2 regions of the Lacticaseibacillus thailandensis DSM 22698 genome follow, and region 1 is predicted to be linked to the other one. Evidence: a T-box and tRNA genes for the amino acid it is inferred to sense, from the RefSeq annotation. Region 1 holds a T-box; the other holds one or more tRNA genes.
What was found. A T-box is a leader RNA that pairs with one kind of tRNA and senses whether it is charged. The one in region 1 lies ahead of leuS (leucine--tRNA ligase), so its partner is inferred to be a tRNA-Leu.
Positions count from the first base shown of each region.

Region 2: it has a tRNA-Leu gene. The T-box ahead of leuS (leucine--tRNA ligase) is inferred to sense a tRNA for this amino acid. The anticodon was not compared.

Region 1 is NZ_AYZK01000012.1:5,092-9,307, reverse strand. It holds gene FD19_RS09285 (MDR family MFS transporter) at 139-1,599, shown strand; gene FD19_RS09280 (phosphatase PAP2 family protein) at 1,565-2,242, opposite strand; T-box leader at 2,340-2,546, shown strand; gene leuS (leucine--tRNA ligase) at 2,603-4,216, shown strand, end outside.
Region 2 is NZ_AYZK01000001.1:106,620-110,835, reverse strand. It holds gene FD19_RS00525 (aromatic acid exporter family protein) at 166-1,146, opposite strand; gene FD19_RS00520 (ECF transporter S component) at 1,210-1,815, opposite strand; tRNA gene FD19_RS00515 (tRNA-Leu) at 2,052-2,135, opposite strand; gene FD19_RS00510 (GNAT family N-acetyltransferase) at 2,271-2,738, shown strand; gene FD19_RS00505 (SprT family protein) at 2,735-3,190, opposite strand; gene FD19_RS00500 (ABC transporter ATP-binding protein) at 3,283-4,041, opposite strand; gene FD19_RS00495 (ABC transporter permease) at 4,034-4,216, opposite strand, start outside.

The DNA of each region.
Region 1 (4,216 bases):
TGGCTGCCAGGTCGAGCAAAGTAATAGCCCAGTAGGCGTACTCGCTGCTATTCAGAGGCGCCGCGCCAACCAACCTAAATCCAGTGCTTCACCAGTAGCACGAACAAATTTGATTAAATGATAGTTGAGGGATTAAACATGCATTCACAGCGTACTAACGTTCCGGTTATGACCGTGACGGTATTTATAGCAACATTCATGGCGGCAATCGAAGGTACCATTGTCAGTACCGCCATGCCGACAATCGTCGGGTCGTTACACGGCGTCCGGTTGATGAATTGGGTCATTGCGGTGTACCTGCTTACCAGTGCCATTGCGACGCCCGTCTACGGTAAGCTGGCCGATATGCGCGGCCGCAAACCGGTGCTGTTAGTGGGACTGGGCATCTTTGTCGTGGGCTCACTTTTTAGTGGGTTATCCCAATCAATGATTATGCTGATTATTGCGCGGGCGATTCAGGGTGTGGGGGCTGGTGCCATCATGCCGGTCACCTACACGATTATTGCCGATATGTATTCGCTGGCGAAACGGGCCCAAGTGCTGGGCCTGAACAGTTCTGCCTGGGGCATTGCGGCCGTTGTTGCACCCTTACTAGGTGGGTTGATTGTTGACCAATTGTCCTGGCACTGGGTTTTCATTATTAACGTGCCAATCGGGCTCATCACGATGGGGCTCACGGCGGTGTTCCTATACGAAAAGCCGCGGACGAGTTCGTCCAGTTTGGACATTCGCGGCATTTGGTGGTTAGCGCTCGTGTTGGTCTGTGTATTGGGTGCCTGTGAGCTGTTACAAATCAGCCACGGCACGTGGTACGCCCTAGTGCTGCTTGTCGGCGCTGGGCTGAGCGTGTGGCGGTTTATCGCCGCAGAACACGTGGCGGCCGACCCGGTAATTAGTTTGCAACTATTCCGTTCCCGGACGTTTATCTCCCAAAACATCATTGCGGCCCTAATTTCTGGCGTGGTAATGGGCCACGAAGTCTACATTCCGATGTGGATGCAGGGAATTTTGGGCATGAGTGCCACTTTTGGTGGCTTTGCCGTCACTCCCAGCAGTATTTTATGGGTCGTGGGCTCATTTGTAGCGGGTAAGATGTTGCCGCGGATGCGCGTCACCCGGGTGCTCGGCATTGCGCTGGTCGACGTGTTGGTCGGTATTGCCGCGGTACTTTGCCTGAGCATTCATACGGTGTACCCAATCTTTCTGGGCGTGTCGGCTGTGCTCGGCTTTGGCTTTGGTATTATTATTACCAGCACGACGGTGGAGTCCCAAAACGTGGTTGGCCCTGACCAAATCGGGATGGCGACCAGTTTCAACACGCTCAGCCGCACGCTGGGACAGACGCTGATGATTTCAATTTACGGCATCATCTTTAATGGGCGGATCAGCGCCGGGGTAGCTGGTCATCGTGGTTTGGACACCAACATGATGAACAAGCTGGTCAACTCACAAACGGTGCACGAATTGTCGGCCGAGGTGATTCCGCCACTGCGCGGAGTGCTCTTTAGCGCGCTGCACACGGTGTACTTGACCTGTGCCGTCGTGGTGGTACTGGCGTTAGCCGCTAACCTGCTGGGCCACCAACGCCGCCGTGCATAAGGTGGCGGCGGTATCGTTGCTGTAAGCCACGCATTATTTCCCGGGCAATGATGGCGACCGCCACGCCTTCCAACACCCCGGCGAGGACGTCGCTGGCAAAGTGGACGTGCAGGTACACGCGGGTCCAAACGATGGTTGCCAGGTACAATACCCCGATGATTGCCGCCAGTGTCCGGGTTGCTGGGCGCCGGTGCCACCGCCAGATGTACATGAGCATGATAATCACGAGGGCGGCACTCGCACTTGCGTGGCCGCTGGGAAAACTCCAACCACTGGCGTGCGCGAGGGCGTGCAGTTGGGGGTCAGCAACAAAGGGGCGCGGCCGGACCACCACGGCTTTGACCAGCCGGTTCAAAATGGCCGTTGCCAGTACCGCGCTTGCCAATGTCGCCGCCCACGTTGGCCGGCGCCGCCACAACATCCAGAGGGCCAAAACGATGGCCGTGATCACCATCCCCACTGGCGACCCCCAGTTGGTGATGGTGCGCGCCCAGTTCGTCCGTGTAGTGGTGGTTTGCCCGGCGAGGTGCAGCCCCCAGGTGTCAAACTGGTGGAGGTACGGTTGGTTCGTGGTGATGGCGACCGCGATGGCGAGCATTGCGGTCATTAAGATGGTGGCTATTAGCCAGCGATGAATGCGCATGATGACCTTCCTCCGCAAAATAAATACCGTTAGTTTAGCATAGTGCTGCCGAAATGCTTGCTTGGTCGGGGGGATTTTGCTATTCTTAACACAATAATACTAAACGTAGGGAAGATTATTAGCGTATGGGTTGCGTCCAGAAAGGCGGCGGTCGTTGGAAGTCGTCCGTGACCCATCCGTGAACTGACTTCCTTGGTTGCCGGCCTGAACAATGTCAGTAGGGCCGACCGGGCTGCCGTTATCCAGACAAGCGCCGGGAATTTCCGGAACTTAGGTGGTACCGCGGCTCAAAGTCGTCCTAACTTGTTTAGGGCGACTTTTTGCGTTCAGGGGCATAAAACACACAGGGGGCAACACGAAATGGCAGCATTTGACCATGCAGCAATTGAAAAAAAGTGGCAAAAGTATTGGCGTGAACACGACACGTTTAAGACGGGTAAGGATCCCAAGAAGCCGAAGTATTACGTTTTGGACATGTTCCCTTACCCATCCGGACAGGGCTTGCACGTGGGTCATCCCGAAGGATACACGGCCACTGATATTATTGCCCGCATGAAGCGGATGCAAGGGTTCAACGTTTTGCACCCCATGGGCTGGGATGCCTTTGGGTTGCCAGCAGAACAGTACGCTTTGAAGACGGGGAACCCACCTAAGGAGTTTACGGCGGCAAACATTGCCAATTTTAAGCGGCAGATTCAAAGCCTTGGTTTTTCCTACGACTGGGACCGGGAAATCAACACGACCGACCCATCGTACTACAAGTGGACGCAGTGGATTTTCGAACAGATGTACCGGCGTGGGTTAGCCTATGAAGCCGAAGTACCAGTCAACTGGAGTCCTGATTTAGGGACCGTGGTAGCCAACGAAGAGGTCATCGACGGTAAGACTGAACGCGGCGGCTTCCCGGTTGAACGCAAGCCTATGCGGCAGTGGATGCTGAAAATCACGGCGTATGCCGACAAGTTGCTGGACGGCTTGGACGACCTCGACTGGCCGGAATCCATCAAGCAAATGCAGCGTAATTGGATCGGCCGTTCAGTTGGGGCCAGCGTTAACTTCCAGGTAGCCGGCGCCGATAAGACCTTTGAAGTCTTCACGACACGTCCGGACACCCTCTTTGGGGCGACCTACACCGTCCTGGCACCCGAGAAGGATCTGGTGCAGGAAATCACCACGCCAGAACAACGTGATGCAGTCAACGCCTACATTAAGGAAGCGGCCAGCAAGTCTGACCTCGACCGGACCGACCTGAACAAGGATAAGACCGGTGTGTTCACCGGTGCCTACGCCATCAACCCGGTTAACGGCGCTAAGTTGCCGATCTGGATTGGGGATTACGTGCTTGCTAGTTACGGCACGGGGGCCATCATGGCTGTTCCGGCCCACGATGAGCGTGACTGGGAGTTTGCCAAGAAGTTTGACCTCCCCATCAAGCCCGTTATTGAGGGTGGCAACGTTGATGAAGCTGCCTACACTGAAGACGGCGTGCACATTAACAGTGACTTCTTGAACGGGATGGACAAAGCCACGGCGATTGACGCCATGATCGATTGGCTCACGGAACACAAGGTGGGGGCCAAGAAGGTCAACTACAAGCTCCGTGACTGGGTCTTCTCCCGTCAGCGTTACTGGGGTGAACCGATTCCAATTATTCATTGGGAGGATGGCGAGACCACGCTGGTTCCCGAAGAAGAATTGCCCCTGGTACTGCCAGAAGACGCCAACATTGAGCCGACTGGTTCGACGGAGGGACCACTAGCTAACCTGACTGATTGGGTCAACGTGGTCGATAAGAATGGCCGCAAGGGCAAGCGCGAGACGAACACCATGCCGCAGTGGGCCGGTTCATCCTGGTACTTCCTGCGGTACATTGATCCTCGCAACGGCCGGTTGCTAGCCGACCCGGACAAGCTGAAGTACTGGATGAACGTTGACCTGTACATTGGCGGGGCCGAACACGCCGTACTGCACCTA
Region 2 (4,216 bases), on a different contig from region 1:
CTCCTTGCACCTAACTAGTGCGTTTTAAAATAATGTGTGCATTTCTTGTTTGGTGCAAAAGGAGATATTCTAACGAACAATCGAACCCTTGACCATTCAAAAAGTACATTGTTATAGTAACACGGCCTCGACCCACTTGCAAGCTTTTGAAATCCTTTTCTTGGTTTATTTCTGGGCGTTGACGACCAATGCGAACTGCCGCTTTGTATTCAGTAATTCACCCAAGCTCCGGGTAAACAACAGCGTCTCGTTGCGAATCAGCAACGCATTTTTATCTTTGGTCAACGAATTCTGTAACAAATTACGCTTAATCTTTTTAACCGCAGTCATTAATGTGGCTGACGGTGACTCTTCACCAAGCAACTTGGCTGCAGCTGCCACGACTCCACGTAACGCGTCCCGTTCCTCCAGCTGGCCGCCACCCTCATCCAAACATTTCTGCATGGTGCGAAGCTGTTCGTATTGATGATTGCGCATCTCAAAGTAGGCCCGGTAGTAGTCGTTCTCTGCCAAGATCTGGTTGTCGTAATGTTGAAACGTCCAGCGGCGTCCGTGATCAATGGCTTCTTTAACCTGCGCCAACTGCAACCACACCCGGTCAGCCGCTGCTTGGTTATCAGCCTGGTTATTACCGGTCAGCTCCTCAGCCATGCTTTGCAACGTCGTCGTCATCATGCTGGTGACCGCCGTTTGGTGCGTCTGAATTTTGTCATCGACGTTGGGCATGAATAAATTGAGAAAGATGCCCACCGCCGAACTGATCACCACAATAACGAACAGGCCCAATAGCTGATTGCGGTTCACCACCCCGTTGGTCAACATGACGGTGACGATAATGGCGCCCTCAACGATACCCTCAGTCATGCGTAAACCCACCATGACGGGAAAGAAACACAGTAAGGTTAGTCCGTATGCCCACGCGTTAAAGCCCACTAGTAAAAAGAAAACGGCACCCAGCGCGCCGGCAATCACCGCGGCGATACCACGGTGCAACGCCAACCGTACGCTTGCCCGTGTCGTCCCGCGAACGGCTAACACCGTCAATAAACCGGCTACCCACCAGTTGGCAATGCCCAGCATTTCCACAATCATCATCGCTACCACGGCACCAACAGCTGTTTTCACGGTGCGTAACCCAATGCGCATGAATGATCGTACTCCTTTCCCAGTAAATTCATACCACCATGTTCAGACGGATACTGCACGCCGTTAACGCCGGCGAAACCGTATTAACGCCTGACCCAGGATGGGCGTGATCACTCCAGCCATGATCACCTCAGCAATTGCGTTCACTCCCAGTAGGGCCAACATCACCCAGCCAAAGTTACTGGTATTAGCCCCATGTCCAATAAGCGCGGCGGCCTTGCTGGCGTAAAATACCCACGTCAACGCCACCACCAATAGCGTGTTGGTTAATGCCGCGCCAATACCGGCTATGGCCATCTTAATACTGCCACCAACACCCGTGCGTACACGGGGCAGTAACTGGTTAAACAGTACCCCCGCCACCAAACCGGCCAAAATCCGCGGCAAGAAGGCAATGATGGGATTCCGGAACAGCAAAATCGTGAGCACATCGGACGGCCGCACAAAGGCCATGATCCAACTAGACAGGCCCCACACGGCCCCAAGTGCGGTCCCGTAACTGGTACCCAGCACAACGGCCCCAACGATAACGGTTAGGTGCAGTGTGGTGATGGAAATACCCCCCAGGGAAATGTAGCCCACCATGGGTAATGCTGACTGCAGAATAATTAGTGCTACTAATAGGGACATAATACTGATACGGTAAGCCGAACTACGACGTCGACGCATGGTTACGTCCTCCTTAGAAATTGATACGCCTATTTTACACTAAACTAGCACTGAAAACTTTGCCGACAGCGTAATATGCTACTGACAATGGTGCTAACGTTACTAGTGTCCCCAAGGTCGTGACGTACCCAGTGCCGTGATAGTAGCCGACCCGGAAACGCTACTTCGCTGTGGGGCAAACTGGTCCACTTGATGATACAAAAAAAGAGCACCGACAACGCGATACTCTTCATGAGTGCGGGCGAGAAGACTCGAACTTCCATGGCCCAAGGGCCACAAGATCCTTAATCTTGCGCGTCTACCAATTCCGCCACGCCCGCATATCTGCTATGCTGTGCTCATAAGCACAAGAACTATTATGCCGTGAACCGTAGTTGATGTCAACGCCAATTTAGAATTACGCTGGCGGTTTTGCATGATTACGGACCACATTAACAGCAAAGGAGAACCGATTTATGGCCATTCGTACCGCTCAACTAACCGACGCGCCGACCATCGCGCGTCTGCACCAACAACTAATCAGTGAGCTTGCCCAGCTGAATCCCACCATGTTCAAACCACTCGGTGAGCCTGACTTACAAGCCGTCGCCAAATACATCGTAGGCGATAGTGCCACCGCTTTTGTCCATGACGTGCAGCCCGTAGACGCCTTTGCCACCGTCACCACCGCCACGACTGGTGCAGGCCCCGGCATCATCCCCCACCGCTTTGCGTACCTAGTTGACATCTACGTGGCCCCGACCGCTCGCCGTCACGGCGTTGCCAGCGCGTTATTAGCGGCCGTGCAAACTTGGGCAACCGCAGCGCACCTCGACTTTGTCCAGCTTAACGTTGCGGCCACTAACGAGGCCGCCCGCGCCCTGTACCAGCATTTGGGGTACACGCCACAATATACTACGCTCCAACTGCCACTCAACCACTAACCAGGTTTGTTGACCAAGACCAGGCGACCATGGCACCGACTGCAAACGTACCGCTTGGTGTTAATGTGTCGCCGCCGCGGATACTCCGCGCCGCAGCGGGTACAACGATACAATAATGTCGATTGTGGGCGGCCGCTGGTCAGTGCGGGAGCGTAGCGTAAACCATCCACCTGCTGTAATAACCGTCGAAAATCCCGGTCACGGTGCTTGTAGCCGCGATGGGCTCGGTATAAGTGGTAGTGGGTCAGCTCATGACGAATAATGCCCACCTGGGTGGCGTGATCTACTACCGCAAACATGCGGGTATTGAACTCCAGGTGCATATCCCCCGGGAAGAAGCGCCCACCCGTGGTGCGCAACCGACCATTGAACACTGCCTGGTCAGTGAATGGGCGACCAAAGTCTTGGGCGCTGACACGTTCAACTAAGTCCTGTAACTCCTTCGCGTTCATACCGACACCTCCCCGAGTTAGATTGGCACCTATTGTACTACAAAAAGGCGGCGTACACTCCCAACTGGGCCTGTACGCCGCCGATTTTAGCTCTACGCAAAGTACTGCAGTAAGTCTGCCCGGGAAAGCTGCTGCTTCTCGTCACCACTGTAATCCGCCACGATGTGACCCGCATCAACCACAATGAGTCGGTTACCGTAGTTGAGGGCGTCGTCCATCTGGTGGGTCACCATCAAGCACGTTAAGTGATTCTCGGCGACGATCCGCTGAGTCAATTCCATGACGGCTTGGCTCGTATGCGGATCCAGGGCGGCGGTGTGTTCGTCCAGCATCAACAATTCTGGATTGCGCATAGTGGCCATTAGCAGTGACAAGGCCTGCCGTTGGCCCCCAGATAATTCTTCGGTTGGCTTATTCAGCGCCTCGTCCAAGCCGTTGGGCGCTAACGCCGTAATTGCCTTAAACCGCGCCATCTGTGCCCGCAGTGCGCGCGATTTCAGACCAAGCCGCTCGCCGCGGTGCGAGGCCAGCGCGAGGTTTTCGGCCACCGTCATCCGTGGTGCGGTCCCCATCTTGGGATCCTGGAAGACGCGCGCAATCAGACGCGCGCGTTTTTCCGGTGACTCGCGGTCTACCCGCTGGCCAGCAATATGAATCGTACCGTGGGTGATTTCGAGATCCCCAGCAATGGCGTTAAACATGGTCGACTTGCCCGCGCCGTTGGTACCAATGACCGTGGCAAAGTCGCCCTGGTCAAGCTTGAGGTTAATGTTGGACAGTAACGTTTTGACCTCATGACCAGCCACCACGTTGACCGCAACGTCTTTGAGTTCTAGCTGTGTGTTAGTCATCGCTACTTACCCCTTTCCGTAGCGTGCGCTTCAAACGGAACCGGTCGTTCAATTGCGGCAAAATGATGGACAACGCCAGGACCACGGCCGAGACCAACTTGAGGTCGTCCGCAGAGAAGCCCAAGTCCAGCACGATTACAATGACAAACCGGTACACGATGCTGCCTAAGACTAC